Regions from separate parts of the Paenibacillus sp. LBL genome, predicted to be linked through region 2. Evidence: riboswitches for the same ligand, from Rfam matches in the RefSeq annotation. Region 2 holds a riboswitch; each other region holds the start of a gene.
The links. A riboswitch is a leader RNA that binds a small molecule or an ion and turns the genes downstream of it on or off. The one in region 2 is predicted to bind cyclic di-AMP.

Region 1 (6,047 bases), on a different contig from region 2:
CATCGCCTTCAATTCGTTCAACCGGATGACGGCAACATCAAGGATCACAGCCTTGTCAAACTAAGATTGCCAAAACCCATAAAAAGCGGGGAAAGCATCACCATCCATATGGAGTTTGAAGTCGAGCTTCCCAAAATATTTGCGCGCATGGGCACCACCGAGAATTTTATTATGGCTGGCCAATGGTTCCCTAAAATTTCAGTCTATGAGCCGGCAGGTCTTCGTGGAAGAACGGATGAGGGATGGAACCTCCATCAATATCACGGCAACTCCGAGTTCTATTCCAACTTCGGCATCTACAGCGTTCGAATCCGGGTTCCCGAAAATTATATTGTTGCCGCTACCGGATTCCCGACGAAGCCCGCACAGAAGACCAATGGCGAGAAGGTTTATCAATTCTATGCGGACGATGTCCATGATTTTGCCTGGTCAGCATCACCGAACTTTGTCACGGCAGAAGAAGCCTTCTCTGCGCCAGGTGTACCGGGTGTCCGCATCAAGCTGTACCTTGATCCTGTGCATAAAGACTTAAAGGACCGATACTTCGATGCTGCCAAATCCGCACTTGCTTCGTTTGGTAAATGGTATGGATCCTATCCATACTCCACGTTGTCCATCGTGGTGCCGCCTGAATCGGGCAACGGTGCCGGCGGCATGGAGTATCCGACGCTGGTAACTGCCTTCGGTGCCAGAAATGATTCACCGGGGTATGAGCTGGAACGAACCGTCATCCATGAGATCGCCCATCAATATTTTTACGGGATTATTGCGAATAACGAGTTTGAGGAAGCCTGGCTGGACGAGGCCTTTGCGACCTATGCTGAAGAGAGAGTGATGGAGAAGGAATACGGTATTACCTCCAACACCGCAGCTCAAGGAGCGTCGATTACCTCACCTGCACCGCTGAAAATGGATTCCTGGAAATACAGCTCCCACGAAAACTATGCACTGAACGTTTACACGAGAGGCAAACTTGTACTGCAAGGCATAGAACGGCAGGTCGGTCCGCGGATGATGGAGAAGATTCTGAACACCTATGCCCAGAAATACCGTTTCAAGCACCCCACCACGTCCGACTTCCAGAAGGTCGTTGAACAAGTAAGCAAAACCTCCTGGCAGTCTTATTTTGACCAGTATGTATATGGAAACCAAATGGCGGACGTCGCAATCGATCTGATCAAAACCAAAAATAAAGGGACGCAGGACAATCCAGAGTATGAATCTACGGTCAAGATTACAAGCAAAGACGGAGATGTAACCGATGTCCCGATCATATTTGCGTTCGAGGACGGCAAGACCGTGGAGCGATCCTGGAGTGGCAAGGACGGTAAAGTCACTTACACTCTGGACTACACCTCGCCGCTATCCTGGGCGATGGTTGACCCGAAATACTCCATGGTTCTTGAGAACAAACACATCAATAATTATATGAAGGCAGGAATGGATCCGAAAGTGGTGACACGCTGGAATCTCAGCATTACCAAACTCGTGGAGACGCTGTTCGGCAGCCTGTCATGGTGAGGGGGGAGCACATGAAAACTTATGCAGGCCAAGGGTGGACCAGTGTTAAAGACCAATTATACGTCTCTATTCTGCTCTTCTTATACCGTTTGCTGTGGGGATATTGCCTGTACCGACTTGTAAAATCAGCCGTCGTTCCCCTTCTGATGCGGTATCCAGACTCTGCACCTAACGAACTGAGCCGGCTATTGTTCTTCTACGAGGGAGAGATGAGCCTGACGTTAAGCAATACGGTCCATACCTACGGATGGCTTCTGGCTGGATTGCTGCTCATCCGGATGGTGCTCACCCCGCTCATACGGGCAGGCATCTTCTATAACCTCCACCAGGAAGCCCAAGGTGAACGCGGCTTGTTCTTCTTCACGGGGATGCAGAAGCTGTGGAAACCCGTGACGATATTCTATCTGATCGAGTTGATCCTCACCTTTGCTCCCGGCTACTGGATTGTGCCCAAAATTCTCCCGATCCTGCTCAACGGCATCCAGGAGCCCGCTCTGCTGCTCCACGCGCTGCCCTATGCGGCAGGCTGGTTCCTGTACGCCTATCTGATTCGGATATCCCTGCTCTATATGCAGTTTGGCCGTATCGGTGATTCAGGTATGATCAGCTCTATTCTAACTCTCTTCAACAATATGGGCACGGCAGTCCTCCTGTCCATAACCGTGGGCGGTGCCGCCGTTGTTATACTTCTGCTCCTTAGCTCTGCCTCACTCATCTGGGCAGGACTAATCGGTTTAATTATTCAGCAGGCCTCTTATTTTCTAAATGGACTTTTCCAAATTTGGGTAATTTCCTCCCAGTATCATCTGTGGAAATCATCATCCTCACAGCACTCCTAGAAGTTACATTTCGTTACAATAGTATGATCGACAGGCTCGCGAATAAACTGTAACCGGAAGCGACATGGATCTTAATCCCTGCCATTTTTACAGAAAATAGGATTTCATTTATCCTCCATATTACAAATTTCAGAGCGCGAAATTACAAAAAAACCCGTTCCAGCATGACTGGGACAGGTTTTTTTGTTTAAATATACACTTTCCTCGTTTGCCAAAATGTTAATACTCTGCTAAAATAACGAATATGTTAGTAACAACTTTGTCATCTTTACTGTAACTTTTGCTGGAACTATGTTATTTCGTTAATCATGTTGGAACGTCAGACGTCAATGAATGGGTTCATCAACATTTTAAGGAGCCGAATTCCCATATCGATTGGGAAGCGGGGGATCCGTTTTGGGTGAATTGATCTCGCAAGAGAGGGATCATAGGGGACCTTCAACCGAACCCTTAAGCTAACCTCGCAGGCATTGGAAGGAGCATTTCGTTTTGAAAAAGAAGTTAACGGCCGTTTCTCTCGGCCTGGCCCTCGCGCTCACATTAGGGACCGGAAGCGCTTTCGCCGATTCCAAATTAAATACCGCAATCAAACCAGCCATTGGTGTATCTTATAAAACAGGTGGAACCACAACAAATGGTTTTGACTGCTCCGGCTTCACCACCTATGTTTACAAGAAGCTTGGTCTCAGCCTGCCACGAACATCTACCGCTCAATACAAGGTAGGTACGGCAGTATCCAAGAGCAATTTGAAAGCTGGCGATCTCGTGTTCTTTAACACATCCGGTAAAGGTGTATCTCATGTGGGTATTTATGTTGGGGGTGGAAAGTTCGCTCATTCCTCATCTTCTCGCGGTGTCATTGTCAGTCCGCTAAGCCAAAGCTATTACGCACAGCGCTATGTGGGCGCTAAGCGAGTGATGAGTCAAAGCACGTACAAATCTGTAGCTGTAAACTACAACTAATTGGAACTTTATTGATTTATCCTTATAAGAGAGCCCTGGAGTTTTGAGATTGTGCCGATCTCACCCAGCGGCTTTTTTCTTTTGTTCACTGTGTATACCTCTATAACGTTTGGGACAACGAAAAAGTTCCCGCTTTTCAAAAAAAATATAAATTTTATTAATCCAGAAACAACTTCATCAGCATTATTGGCAGCCCTTCATAAAGATCCTTACCTTTTATATACCCTTCCCGGCCTTCATTAAACGCATATTGGAAAATAATTGATTATACCTGACACTTCGACAGCTGATGCTATTGAAAAATAGCGAAAGTCATCAAGAAATAATTGCCAAGCTTGTTTGCTGTCTGATAGAATGGGTACAGTAACAACTTTGTCATTAATGTAAGTGCTTTAATACATAGATTACGATTGCCGAATTCCCATGGATATGGGAAGCGGGGGAACCATTTACGGGTGAATTGATCTTGCTGTAAAGGGATCATAGGGGACCTTCAACCGAACCCTCAAGCTAACTCGCAGGCAGCGGAAGGAGCTCTTCATGCTGAAGAAGACGTTATCAGCGGCAGCCCTGAGTATTACGTTACTGTTCACTTCAGGCATTGGCAGCGTGTTTGCCGATAGTGCGCTGGACCAGGAAATTGATAAGGTATTGGGTACAAGATATAGTTATGGAGGTACAACCACGAGCGGATTTGACTGCTCCGGTTTTACCATGTATGTGTATGCCAAACTCGGCCTGAAGCTCCCGCATCAATCCGGCTCTCAATTCGATATGGGGACAAACATAACCCGCAAAGATCTGCGGGCTGGCGATTTGGTGTTCTTCAACACAACGGGGAGCGGTATATCCCATGTTGGCATTTATGTAGGCGATGGCAAGTTCGCCCATGCCTCGTCGAATCGCGGTGTCGTCATCAACCGACTTGCTGAGGATTACTATGATCAGCGTTACGTCGGTGCCAAACGAATCATGAGTGATGATAAGTATGAACAATCGGCCGATACATCATCCTAGATGATAGAGGCTGACGATCCAGTGCACAGACCTACTGCCCGTTAAAGGAGAGCTCGTCTCTCTTTGACGGGCTTTTTCATGCAGCTCGCTCCCTTATATAAAGGGTACATGGATAATATACGAATGGAGGAAACTACCAATGGATGTTACCCCTATTTCATTTCGCGCCGTCATCATGCGTGAGGAACACGCTGAAGAAATATGCACCTGGTCCTATCCCCATCCTTACGATATCTATGGCTTCCTTCCTTGGGAGCAGATGAAAGGGCTCGAGGTGGAATTTGGCGATCCGATCATACGCCAGCAGCAATATATCTCGATTCTGGATGACCAGGATTCTCTGTGGGGGTTTGCCCAGCTGTTTCCCATGCACGAAGTGACACGGATCGGGCTTGGCATGCGGCCTGATTGGTGCGGGCGTGGAATGGGTAAACGATTTATGCAGACCATAACGCAGGAGGCCAGGCGCAGGAGGCCTACGGATGAGATTGATCTGGAAGTAATGACCTGGAATGAGCGTGCGATCCGTGCTTATGAAGGGGCGGGATTTCGCATCACCGATACGTATGAGCGGCTTACTCCGCAGGGAAAAGGCATTTTCCACTGTATGGTGTATGAGCCTCCAGCAAATGAGGAATAGTAATCTTGTCTATATGAAAAAGCACAAATTTGTGTATTTTTTATGAAGCCTCTTTGGATCGTTGCTTTTTTTGTCACAACTGGCTATGCTGTCTAGGGATGTTGGTTTATAATGGAGACAAGTGCAAAAGTGCAGTATACATAGAAGGGACGAAATGACGATGCAAAAATGGATCATGAGCGGATTGTTCTTCGTCGCATGTGCGTTGGCTATCGCGCTGATGTTTACGCTCCCGGGTAAGGAACAGGTAGCCCAGGAAGAGAAGCCGACCATGCCGGAAGTGACTCTCGATGCTGCCGCAGCGGAAGCAACACTGAAAGCAAGCTGCATTAGCTGTCACGGTGACCAGCTTCAAGGCGGCGCTGGACCAGCTCTGAATCAGGTAGGCGGACATATGGATGCAGATGCCATCTTCAACGTTGTAACCAAAGGTCGTAAAGGAATGCCTTCCTTTAAAGATCAGCTGAAGCCTGAAGAAATCGCAAACATCGCGCTGTACCTTGCTGAGAAAAAATAAAATCAGCTTACACGCAAAACACGCTTGATATCCGGAGAACCTACCGGTGCAAGCGTGTTTTTACATTAATTGGGGCCTATGGCGATTCTAACATCCTCATTGTCTCCCGCTTCTATTACTCCGCCTTGCTGTCCTTGGAACGACTCTTCTCGTAGGCCTCGTTAAATTGCTGCGCTTCCTTAATATCCACAGCCGTAATGCCGCCGTCATCCCATGAAGTAAGACGCAGTGTAACAACTTTATAATCTATGGTGATGTAGGGGTGATGTCCGAAAGCTTCCGAAATAGCTGCCACTTCATCAACAAAAGCGATTCCCTTCATGAAGGAGGAAAAGGTATACTTTCGTACAATCCATCTCCCTTGCTCAAACTCCCAACCCTCAAGCTTTTCCAGATGAGCTTCTACTTCTTGCTGCGTATAAAGCATCTTTTATCTTCCTCCCCGAAAAAAACCTATCGTAAAGCCGACTGACACATTGTATTGGCATTCTGTCATCTATTCTATTCTGCCCTGTATCTGTTCATAACTGACGTGATTATACAAGAGCTA
Region 2 (6,047 bases):
ACGAATCCGAGATTGTTGCCCCGGAAGGTGCCGTTATGCTCGCCCGGCTCCCAAATATCGATCTCCGGCTTCATCAGCGTGAGCGCCATCGGCAAGCCGAAGCCGCCGATCGATTTCGAGAGGCATATGATGTCCGGCTCAATACCGGCATCATCAAAGCTGAAGAACGGACCCGTTCGGCCGCAGCCCATCTGGATATCATCCAGAATGAGCAGCATCCCCTTATCCTTGCAGATGCGCGCAAGCTTTTGCAGCCATTCCCCGCTCGCAGCGTTCAATCCGCCTTCACCTTGTACAGCTTCAACGATAACCGCCGCCGGAAGCGGAATACCGCTCCCCGGATCATCCAGAAGTTTCTCCATATATGCCATCGTATCCACGTCATCGCCGAAGTAACCGTCATAAGGCATAAATACCGAATGGCTCAGATCCACGCCAGCACCCTGCCGCTTGAAGGAATTGCCGGTAACAGCCAGTGAGCCGAGGGACATGCCGTGAAAGGCATTCGTGAAGCACAGAACGGTGCTGCGCCCTGTCACCTTCCGCGCGATCTTGAGCGCTGCCTCTACCGCATTCGTGCCGGTCGGACCGGGGAACATCACTTTATGATCCCAGCCTCGCGGCTTTAGAATGACTTCCTGAAAGCGGGTCAGAAAGGTCTCCTTCGCTTCGGTAGCCATATCCAGACTGTGTGTAACACCATCCAGCATCATATAATCAACCAGCTTCTGTCGAATCTTCTCATTGTTGTGTCCGTAATTTAACGCGCCGGCGCCGGCAAAAAAATCAATGTATTCATTGCCTTGCGTATCCCACAGCCTTGCATTCCGAGCCTTGTCAAAGACCGTCTGGAAGCTGCGGCAATAACTTCTTACTTCCGATTCCAGATTGTTAAACACCGTAAGCTTCGGTTTCTCCATGACTTGATTGTCCATAATTCCCTCCATTGGTCTATATGTCATTGAAAAAGGGGCCTATCACGAATAATGGCTCATCTTCATGTGACGTTCCATCCGGGAACATCTCCGCTCCATAACCTACGGTTACGGTGCTGGGAATGGATTTCTCCTCGGCATAACCGAGAAATAACCGGCGGGATGCCATGTTGCTTGGCGATACCGTTGTTTCAATGAAGCGAACGCCATGACATGCCCTCTGGTTCATGAGTCCTGTCAGCATGGCCTTCGCAATCCCTTGCCTCCGATGCGAGCCGGCAACGGCCACCTGCCATACAAACAGCGTTTCCGGATTACGCGGTGAGCGGAATGCAGAGATAAAACCGATGATGTCTCCTTCGTGCTCGGCGATCATACAGGTATCATTGAAATAGTCTCCAAGCAGCATATAGCAATAGGGGGAATTCAGATCTAGTGATCCGGTATCTCTTACGAGCTCCCACACCCGGGCGCCATCCTGCGCTTCCGGTCTGCGATAAACGATGTCCACTCCAGTATCAACAATCATTCTATACAAGCACCTCTTTCCATGATCAGTCCCCTGCTCATTTTTCAATTAGAGCGGAATCGCTGCAGAAAGTTTTGCAGCCGCTCGCTCCGGGGATTATCGAATATCTCCTCCGGCGTCCCCTGCTCGACGATCAAGCCGTCCGCACCGAATATGACCCGGTCGGCGATTTCCTTGGCAAAATCCATTTCATGCGTAATCAGCATCATCGCCATATCGCCTTCTTCCGCGATTTCCCGGATCACCTCCAGCACCTCGCCTACCAGCTCCGGATCCAGAGCCGAGGTCACCTCGTCGAACACCATCACCTTCGGCCGCATGACCAGCGCTCGTGCGATAGCAACACGCTGCTTCTGCCCCCCGGACAGATTGGCCGGGTACATCTTCAGCTTGTCGTCCAAGCCGACTTTGCCCAGTATGGAGACGGCCCGCTCCTCCGCCTCCTCCTTGGATAAACCCAGCACTTTGCGCGGGGCCTCCGTCACATTGCGAAGCACACTCATATGCGGGAACAGATTAAAATGCTGGAAAACCATACCGACGCTGCAGCGCATTCGATGCAAATGCTTCTCGTTTGCCCGAACAAGCCTGCCCTTCTCTTGCATATGCCAGAGAAGCTCACCATCAACCTCGATGGTGCCTTCGGTCGGTTCCTCCAGTGTCATTAACATCCGCCCCATCGTCGTTTTGCCCGAGCCGCTCGGACCAATAACAGCCACCTTTTCTCCAGGCTGCATCTCCAGATCGATGCCTTTAAGCACCTGGAGATCACCAAACGACTTCGTCACGCCCTTGTATCTCACCATCGGCTTCACTTCCGCTGCCGGGTTTGGATCAGGCTGCGGCACCTCGGCTCCGGCAAACGCATCAATTACTACTGCGTTCAATAGACTCCCTCCTTATTTTCCACGCTGCAGATTCATTCGTTTCTCCAGCCTTTGCACCAGCAAAGACGCGATATAACTGATAATTAGAAACAGAATGCCAACCAGCGTATACGGCTCGAATGCACGAAACGACTGGGAAACGATATTCTTGGCTGTCAGCATCATCTCAACAAGCGTAATGGCACACAGAATCGGTGTTTCCTTAAACATGACAATCAAATAATTGCCCAGCACCGGAATAATAGGCGGCACCGCTTGCGGCAGAATAATGCTCCGCCAGGTTTGGGCTTTCGTGTAATTCAGAGCAGTTGCAGCTTCCCACTGCCCCTTGGGGACCCCTTCGATGCCAGAACGATACACTTCGGACAGATACGTGCTGTAATGCAGCCCAAGACCGATCACCCCGGCATAGAAGGCCGGAATGGAGATTCCGGTAAGGAGCGGCAGACTGTAGTACAGGAAGAAGACCTGAACCAGCAGCGGTGTATTGCGGATAAATTCGATAATACCTTTGGTCATGAGCGACACAGGCTTCCACTGGCTTCGAGCAGCAAAGGCAAGCAGCAGCCCGATTATCAAGGCCACCACAAAAGCGCAGAGCGTCACCCATACCGTCATTTTTAATGCACTCAGCAATTCCGGCAGGATATCAAACACATAATTCCAATCCCACATCCGCTATAGCCTCCCCGCCGTCCATTTACGCTCCAGCAACCGAACTGCCATCGAGACAAGCGTAGCTATGACAAAATACATAAGAAGCAGCAGCACCAGAATCTCGGATGTCCAGGAAATATAGTTGTTGCGCAGCACCATGGCCTGATACGTCAGATCCGCCATCGTGATGAAATAGACAAGTGACGTAGATTTGATGAGTTCCACCAGCTGATTTCCGAATGGCGGGAGCATTCGCAGTGAAGCTTGAGGCAATATAACATTCCACATCCTTTGCCATGGCTTCATATTAAGCGCCACCGAAGCTTCCCACTGTCCTTTTGGAACAGCCAGCACCGTGCTTCGGACAATCTCGGAGCCATATGCGCCAAAGTTGAATCCAATCGCAAGGATGGCTGCCAGCATTTTGGGAAGCTCAATGCCGATAAACGGAAGAGCAAAATACAACCAGAACAGCTGCACCAGCAAGGAGGTTCCCCGAAAGATTTCCACATACACGGCTGTAACCGTGCGGACGATCCACAGCTTCGACAGTCTGGATAAACCGGCTGCGAAGGACATGGCAATGGCCAGAACAGCTGAAAAGAAGGCGACCAAAACCGTAATCTCCGCTCCTTTCAGCAGAGTAGGAAGAAAATCGATCCATGAATTCGGCATACTATTCACCGCAAAGCGCAGCGGCTGTCATCTCGCCCGGCAGCTCTTCTTCGGTAAATCCAAACTTCTGCAAGATCTCCAGCAGCTCACCTGACTCCTTCATTTTTTCAAGCTCCGCATTATAAGCCTCCTGGAATTCGGTATCCGCTTGACGGAATGCCGTGGCCCCATAGCCCCGAACGCTTTCACCGTCGATGACCGGCTGTTCGAAATCCGCGACGCGTTCGATGTTGTCATCGCTGGCCGAATCCAGCATCGCCTGCAGGGACGGTCCCGTCATGGTAATCGCCTGCACCCGGTCTGCCTGGAGGGCACTGATGGCCGAGGCCTGATCGGGAACCTGTATGATCCGGTCCGAAGGGATGCCTGACTTCTCCATATAGCCGATTTCAACCGCGCCAGTCATGACGGCCACCTTCGCCTGATCATCCTTGGCAATATCTTCGTAACTTCCGAGTCCACTTGGATTCCCTTGCTTCACGGCAAGAGCTTCCCCTATGCTGTACTCCGGATTAGCAAACAAAACGGCGGAGCAGCGGTCCGGATTGATGAACATGCCTGCAGTGATCAGGTCAAACCGTTCCGCCTGAAGCCCGGCAACCAGGGAGCCGAACTCCGTAAGCTCACCTCTCATCTCCTTAATGCCAAGTCGCTCCAGAATGACACGGGCAATCTCAACGGCTTCGCCTGTAAGCTCCCCGCTGGCCTCTTTGTAGGCATAAGGCTTTTCATTGGCAAAACCTACGGTAATGTACCCCTGCTCTTTGGCCCGTTCCAGCGTGCTCCCCTTATCGCCGCAGGCCGCGAGCGATACCACCATAACCAATGACAACAACAGCACAACAACTTTCTTCAACACCTTCCACAACCTTTCGCAATGACTTTGTCGTTCCTAAAAACGGCATGATGAAATTATCCATGTTAACACATGTGTTAACTCGGATATGTGACATTCAGACACACTTGCACAGTCCGGGGGCTCAGGGGAGAGGTTGCATCCATTTCCCTGTGCCTTGTAAACCCAAACCGTCTGACTGATTCAATTGGCTAAACATTAGCAGGCATTGCCCTCCTCTTTTGCAGAATACAAAAAGACCACCAAACAGGGGATCTAGACATAGCTCCGCCAGCAGGGGGTCAAAAAATAGAGAAAAGGCCCCTATAGAGAATAAAGGGCCTTTGTTATGAACATCCATTATGTATACAAGACCCATCCACTGCTGACGAGGTTAGCTGACGGACTCGGGTAAGATGGTACCCTACACTCGTGAATTCAAGTGACTCGCCCCTGATGAAACTGGTTCCCCCGCTCTCCGGAAATGTATGCCGGAAACTAAGCGTGTGTTCATGATAAAGGGAAGCTCAGTAAAAGTCAAACCCCTGGAGCTGCATTTTCTGGAAATTCGGAGGTGAAATCAGCGCTCTTCCAAGGCATATTAGTAGCCATAATCTCCACAAATTCAGGGCTGTCCCCTGCCTGTCGCCTCCTTGTTCGGAGGTGTGTTTTTCGCTATACAGCAGGCATTGCGCCCATCAGATAACAGATAATTCATGCGGTAGATCATTCATGACATGAATCATGAACGATGCAGAGGGGACAAGCCCTCAACTTCGAAACAGAATTTTTTTTTTCAACACGATCCATTATAAGCTTTGTTAGCCCCCAATTTCGCTATTCCAATATCATCACGATCGCTTTTTTTCGCTATTCGTTTATAGACTGATTCCTCAGAGGCTATCGTACATTCTTAAAATAATAGGTATATATCTATCATTTATAAGCTGTTAACCCATGCGGCTAAGAGAGCATTTGCGTAGTATAAAGCAAATCTAAAGGAGGTGCTTGATTTGGATCGTTCTTCTAGAAAGAGAAAATTGTGTGCTCTTAAAAAGATAGAGAAAAAAGTACTGCACGCCAAGAAAAAAAGATGTCCTGATAACGGCAATAGTGGTAAAGGTGGACACAAGCCGATTCGTCGCCACTGTGTCAGAGGTCCCCGCGGACCGGTTGGACCGCAGGGACCTCTTGGACCAGTCGGACCTGTGGGGCCGGTTGGAGCTCTTGGACCCGTTGGACCGGTCGGGCCAGCTGGGCCAATTGGGCCTGCTGGACCTGCTGGATCGTCAACAGGCATTCCGGGTCCAACAGGACCTGCAGGACCCGTTGGACCTGTTGGACCTGTCGGTGCTGCTGGAGCTGCTGGAGCGATCGGACCCGTTGGTCCTGCTGGAGCCGTCGGCCCTACTGGGCCAACAGGGGCTACTGGGTTGCCAGGTGGAGGAGCGATCATTCCTTTCGCATCCGGCATACCTCTTGCGCTTACAACCATTGTTGGAGGTTTGGTCGGAACGGTTGGTCTCGTA
Region 3 (6,047 bases), on a different contig from region 2:
ACAAAGTAGAGCCTATGCTTTGATGATTATTTTAAAAACTTTGCTGGGACCCGTAAAGGATTGAAGAATGGCTTGCATTTCACTGAAAACTTTCTTTAATCTCAAAAAAAGACCCTCCTGCGGCCGGGTTCAAAGCCGAGGAAGGTGCCAAGGAGATATGAAAAAGGTTAGAATTAACAAAGTGTAATAATGCTATTATATACTAAAAATCTTAATTTGTCACAGGTGTAGGGATTTCCGAGATACATTCATGGCAAACAATTTTACCCTTGAAGTAAGTGACATTCTCAGCGTTACCACAGAAGATGCAGGCAGGCTCATATTTCTTAAGCATGATGCGTTCGCCGTCTACATAAATCTCCAATGCGTCTTTCTCACCAATTCCGAGCGTACGGCGTAACTCAATTGGAATGACGACCCGTCCAAGCTCATCGACTTTCCTTACAATTCCTGTTGATTTCATCATAACTTATAAATGCCCCTCTCGCCATAATTTAAAAAAGTCATAATTCGACATAGTTCTAGTTTTTATGTTATTTATAGTACCAACGATTCCCAAAACAGTCAACCTATATTTTTGAAAAATCGGAACCTATTTACGAAAGTATAGTGAACAAAACCCTTGTATAACAAAGGAATTACCATAATCGAACCAATTATTGTTGCAATTTTCTATTTGTCGATTTGGAAAGCGCGTTTTTACCTTATTCGACATTGTTCGACATTAGTTGTCAAAAGAAGTGTTAAACGGCCATATCCACATCAAAATGATAAGGAGATGAGATGGATGCATTCCCCAATATCGGAAGAAAAAGTGTTCAAGGATCCAGTCCACAATTATGTTCATGTGCAGGACGATATCATATGGAGGTTAATCAATACGCCGGAATTCCAGCGGCTCCGCCGGGTCAGGCAGCTTGGGACCTCTTACCTGACTTTCCACGGAGCGGAGCACAGCCGATTCTCTCATTCTCTGGGTGTCTATGAAATTACGAGAAGAATCATCTCTCAATTCGAACGGAGAGGGTATTCTGACTGGCCAGCCGAGGAACGGCATGTGGCTCTCTGTGCGGCGCTGCTGCATGATTTGGGACACGGGCCTTTTTCCCACTCTATAGAAGAAGCCTTCAATATGAACCACGAGGATTGGACATGCCGGATACTGCTTGGTGATACTTGTGTTAACAAGGTTCTGCAGGAGCTTGGGGCAGATTTTCCGGAGAAAGTGGCTTCCGTCATTAACAAGACGTATGATAAGCCGATTGTCATGAACCTGGTAACCAGTCCGCTTGATGCAGACCGCATGGATTACCTGCTGCGGGATGCGTATTATACGGGAGTGAATTATGGGACCATTGACATCGACCGGATATTGCGGATGCTGCGGCCGTTCCGTGACCGCGTGGTGGTCAAGGAATCCGGCATGCACGCCGTGGAGGATTATCTGATGTCGCGGTACCAAATGTACTGGCAGGTGTATTTTCATCCTGTCACCCGAAGTTCGGAGATCATCTTGCGTCAAATTTTTCGTCGTGCAAAAGAGTTGCATGACAACGGGTACGCTTTCCGGTTTATGGTCGAGCCGCTTCCGGCCCTGTTTGAAGGCAATATCGGTGTAAATCAATACCTGCGCCTGGATGAAGCACTTATTCAGACGGCATTTCTGCAATGGACCGAGGAGGAAGACAAGCTTCTTGGCGAATTATGCGGCCGTTTCATGCACCGGAAGCTCTATAAATATGTAGAAATCGACAATATCGATTTGGAGACCATCGACGGGATACGCCAAGCGTTTCGCGATGCGGGGCTGCATCCGGAATATGACCTGGAGATTGATTTTCCAACCGATCTTCCTTATGATAAGGTTCATTCTGATATGCCGCTTAACGAGAAGCAGATCCTGCTTCTGGATCGGCATGATGAGCTGCGGGAAATTTCCGAGGTGTCCGATATTGTACGCTCTATCAGCGGCATTCATAAAGGGCGATATCATCTTTATTTTCCGGAGGAGAAGGTGTATCCGCTACTGGAGCAGATGCCGGAGAAGATAGGTGAGATTTTTAAGCAGCAGAATTAACTTGGTGATCAGGACAACCGCAGCATGATGGGTATAAGCAGTGCTGCAGGAAAATATACGACAAGGAAACGACAGGAAAGGAGAGGGTAATATCATGCTGTTCGACACGCATACTCATCTGGATGCTCCCCAATTCGACGAGGACCGGGAGGAAACCATCGCGCGGGCGCTTGAAGCCGGCGTGAGCCGGATGATTAACATCGGATTTAACCGGGAGACCATACCGACCACGATGAAGCTGGCAGAGAACTATGACTTTATATATGCAGCGGTAGGCTGGCATCCTGTAGATGCCATCACCATGGAGGATCAGGATCTGGATTGGATCGCCTCCCTATGCAGTCATGAGAAGGTGGTGGCTATCGGGGAGATTGGTCTGGACTATTATTGGGATACATCCCCAAAAGAAGTACAGCATCAAGTATTCCGCCGCCAAATCGGACTGGCTCGGGAACTGAACATGCCCATTGTCATCCATAACCGGGATGCACATGAAGATATCGTAAAGATTCTGAGGGAGGAAAAAGCCGCTGAGGTCGGCGGTGTAATGCACTCCTTCTCCGGGAGCTGGGAAACGGCCAAAATGTGTCTGGATATGGGATTCCATATTTCATTTGGAGGACCGATTACCTTCAAGAATGCGAAGCAGCCTAAAGAGGTATTGGCGCAGGTTCCACTCGATCGATTATTGATCGAAACGGACTCGCCTTATCTGACCCCCCACCCCTTCCGCGGGAAGCGAAATGAGACCGCTTATGTAAAATTAGTGGCGGAGACCGCAGCCGAGATTAAGGGCATGTCCTTAGAGGAATTGGCCCAAATTACCACCAAAAATGCACTGGAACGATTTGGCATTTAACGAAATTGAGAGCAAAAGCGATGAAAAAGAGAGCATTTTCGATTAATTAAAGTTTTTTAATCAGAAAAGGCGTTGATATTACAATATTTTAACCATTTACATCAGAAAATGTGGTTGATTGTTGCTTTACAACCTGCATGTAAACAGGATATCATCTTTTCAGTGATAAGAAGCTGCGATGTGCAGATCGCCAGCCGAATATTTCATGAACCGTCTCGCTTAATCTCCGAAATTCTGGAGAACGGGGGAACCGATACCGCCGTGCATACAGGTCTGAATGCACCAAGCCGTATTTGATTTCTTTATCGGGTCTTTGGGGTGAATTTGAAGGATCTCGCCATGAGCGGGTATCCGGATATAGGGCGTCTCTCTTACGTCCGAACCCGACAGCTAACTCCGTAAGCGAAATAAGAGGGGAAATCTCGTGCATACCATTTCCATGATTCTAATCATCAGGAAGCCACGTTAGAGCCTCTAGTACTCTTTCAATGGCTTTCTTTTATTTTTGAATAATGGTGAAGGGATCATCATACTCTTGGTAATCAGGAGGTGGTGGTAGATGGACGGGAAGACGGGAATTGACGCAGGGTGTTAGATAGATAGCAGGGCGCCTTGTGAGAATAATTGCTATAGTCACGTCAAATGCATTCATGCGTTACTGAAGACGGCGGGACTATGAAGGAGGATGGAATAGTGGGCATTTTTCAACCTGAAGAAACCCATGAATCACAATCATCCAGCATGTCTTACGCATTGAGATGGAAGCATGACAATTTGCGTCAATTGATGTTGCTCGGCACGATGGGAGCCGTTACGGTATCACTTCTCGTTTCGTTGATTGTACATGATCAGACAGGCAAGGAAGTTCAGCTTGTGGTCGATGGTCGTGTCACCACAGTAGAAACACGTGGATCATTGCTGCAGGAATTGCTGGATGAGCAAGCGATCACGTTGAGCCCAGAGGATCAGATTTCGATGCCTCTAAACGGTGCGATCCAGGACGGCGACCGGATCATCATTGAACGGGCAGTTCCAGTCAAGGTTACAGTTGGCAGCAAAACCAAAACCATATTTACATCCCAGGATACGGTTGATCATGTACTGAAAGAAGCTGGCATTACGATCCAGGGTGAAGATATAGTACAACCGGCACAGCATACGAAACTTACCAGCGATATGAGTATCAACGTCGTGCGCGTTACGAAACAAAACGTTAAGGAAACAGAAGACCGGGAATTTCGTGTGATTAAGACAGCCGATCCATCGCTCGAAAAGGGTGACAACCGCGTGATTCAGCGGGGTGAGTCCGGCATCATGGTAAATCACTATGAGAAGGTCTATCACGATGGCAAGCTGGTTTCCAAGACCAAGGTTTCCCAGGAGATTGAGCGCAGAACGAAGGACAAAATTATTGCTGTAGGCACGAAAAAAGTGGAGAAACCCGCTATTGCTCAAGTGGCAGCCACCGATGTGAAAGCAACACCGGCTAAACTCTCCGGCACGAAAAAGGTAACAACCGCCAAAGCGGTGGAGAATAATGTGGCTTCTCGGGCAGGCGTTGATTTTAAATACAAAAAGGTATTGAACAACGTGTCGATGACGGCGTATTCTGCCGAGCAGCAAGGAATCGGCACTCGGACAGCATCCGGAACACGTGTGACGGAAGGTCGGACGATTGCGGTAGATCCTAATATCATCCCCATCGGATGGTGGGTGTATATTGAAGGCATCGGCTTCCGTCGTGCGGAAGATACGGGCGGTGCCATCAAAGGAAATAAAATTGATGTTTATTACGATTCGTTGAAATCCGCCATGAATTTCGGACGTAAAAGCGGCCGTACTGTTTACGTGATCGGTCCGGTTAAACCTGAATTGAACTAAACGAATGAATTCCAATTTACAATGCCATTCTAATGCTATACTATTTAGCTTATAATAAATGATGATGAAGAAGAGGGAATCTTTCCTCTTCTTTTGTTTTGTAAAAAACGAGTAATAATATAAGGCCTATGGGGCTTGAAGCTGACCATTCGCTGTACAAGCCGGCCTTGCTTGGAAAGGAAGAGAGCAATCGCATGATTAAAGAAGTAATCGTTGTGGAGGGCAGGGACGACACGGTAGCCATTAAACGGGCCGTGGACGCGGATACGATCGAAACGGGCGGTTCTGCCATCAATAAGCAAATCCTTAAACGCATCGCGCTTGCCCAGGAGCGCAGAGGCGTTATTATATTAACGGACCCCGATCATGCAGGAGAGCGGATTCGGAAAATCGTGGAGCAGGGCGTGCCAGGCTGCAAACACGCCTTCATTCCGGAAGAGGACGCTACCCGAAAAGGGGATATCGGCGTTGAGAACGCCTCTCCTGAGGCCATTTTGCGTGCGCTGGAGCGGGTCCACACCTCCTTCGAGGGCAGAGAGAGCCTGATCAGTCTGGAGGACATGATGGAGGCCGGTTTATCGGCCCATCCGGAGGCAGCGGCAAGACGGATGGCGATGGGAAACCTGCTGGGCATCGGATATTGCAACAGCAAGCAGTTTCATAAACGACTGGCCACGTTTCAAATATCACGTGAAGAATTTCTGGCCGCGCTGACGCAGCTGGAAGAGGGGGGCGTAAAATCATGAGCCGGTTCGAGGATATATCAACACCAAGACGGACGAAGGAGATCATCTCACGTCATGGATTCTCCTTCAAGAAGAGTTTGGGTCAGAACTTTCTCATCGATCAGAATATTCTCTACAAAATCGTGGAAGCCGCAGGATTAGATGAGGATAAAGGAGCGCTAGAGATCGGTCCTGGCATCGGAGCATTGACGGAGAAGCTTGCACAGACTGCGGGAACGGTTACAGCGATAGAGATCGATCAGCGCTTGATTCCGATCCTGAGGGAAGTGCTGGAGCCTTATGAGAACGTGAAGGTTCATCATGGGGACGTATTGAAGGTGGACCTTCATGAGTTGTTCCAACAAGACTTTGGGGGTGTATCGAAAGTCAGCGTCGTTGCGAATCTTCCGTATTACGTGACAACGCCGATTCTGATGAAGCTGCTCGAGGAGAAGCTGCCGCTGGAGAATATCGTCGTGATGATCCAGAAAGAAGTAGCAGAGCG

Region 1: another riboswitch for cyclic di-AMP. It lies ahead of M2277_RS29980 (C40 family peptidase); the one in region 2 lies ahead of ehuB (ectoine/hydroxyectoine ABC transporter substrate-binding protein EhuB).
Region 3: another riboswitch for cyclic di-AMP. It lies ahead of M2277_RS29295 (3D domain-containing protein); the one in region 2 lies ahead of ehuB (ectoine/hydroxyectoine ABC transporter substrate-binding protein EhuB).

Annotation. Positions count from the first base shown of each region.
Region 1 is NZ_JARXYU010000027.1:15,060-21,106, reverse strand. It holds gene M2277_RS29995 (M1 family metallopeptidase) at 1-1,521, shown strand, start outside; gene M2277_RS29990 (hypothetical protein) at 1,533-2,360, shown strand; cyclic di-AMP (ydaO/yuaA leader) riboswitch at 2,707-2,845, shown strand; gene M2277_RS29985 (C40 family peptidase) at 2,850-3,323, shown strand; cyclic di-AMP (ydaO/yuaA leader) riboswitch at 3,725-3,862, shown strand; gene M2277_RS29980 (C40 family peptidase) at 3,867-4,340, shown strand; gene M2277_RS29975 (GNAT family N-acetyltransferase) at 4,480-4,980, shown strand; gene M2277_RS29970 (c-type cytochrome) at 5,141-5,497, shown strand; gene M2277_RS29965 (4a-hydroxytetrahydrobiopterin dehydratase) at 5,613-5,924, opposite strand; gene M2277_RS29960 (hypothetical protein) at 6,034-6,047, opposite strand, start outside.
Region 2 is NZ_JARXYU010000012.1:117,704-123,750, forward strand. It holds gene ectB (diaminobutyrate--2-oxoglutarate transaminase) at 1-935, opposite strand, end outside; gene ectA (diaminobutyrate acetyltransferase) at 952-1,464, opposite strand; gene ehuA (ectoine/hydroxyectoine ABC transporter ATP-binding protein EhuA) at 1,509-2,351, opposite strand; gene ehuD (ectoine/hydroxyectoine ABC transporter permease subunit EhuD) at 2,364-3,026, opposite strand; gene ehuC (ectoine/hydroxyectoine ABC transporter permease subunit EhuC) at 3,030-3,683, opposite strand; gene ehuB (ectoine/hydroxyectoine ABC transporter substrate-binding protein EhuB) at 3,685-4,539, opposite strand; cyclic di-AMP (ydaO/yuaA leader) riboswitch at 4,887-5,033, opposite strand; gene M2277_RS22285 (exosporium glycoprotein BclB-related protein) at 5,532-6,047, shown strand, end outside.
Region 3 is NZ_JARXYU010000025.1:11,083-17,129, forward strand. It holds gene M2277_RS29280 (AbrB/MazE/SpoVT family DNA-binding domain-containing protein) at 212-466, opposite strand; gene M2277_RS29285 (HD domain-containing protein) at 788-2,077, shown strand; gene M2277_RS29290 (TatD family hydrolase) at 2,172-2,936, shown strand; cyclic di-AMP (ydaO/yuaA leader) riboswitch at 3,143-3,357, shown strand; gene M2277_RS29295 (3D domain-containing protein) at 3,630-4,817, shown strand; gene rnmV (ribonuclease M5) at 5,012-5,563, shown strand; gene rsmA (16S rRNA (adenine(1518)-N(6)/adenine(1519)-N(6))-dimethyltransferase RsmA) at 5,560-6,047, shown strand, end outside.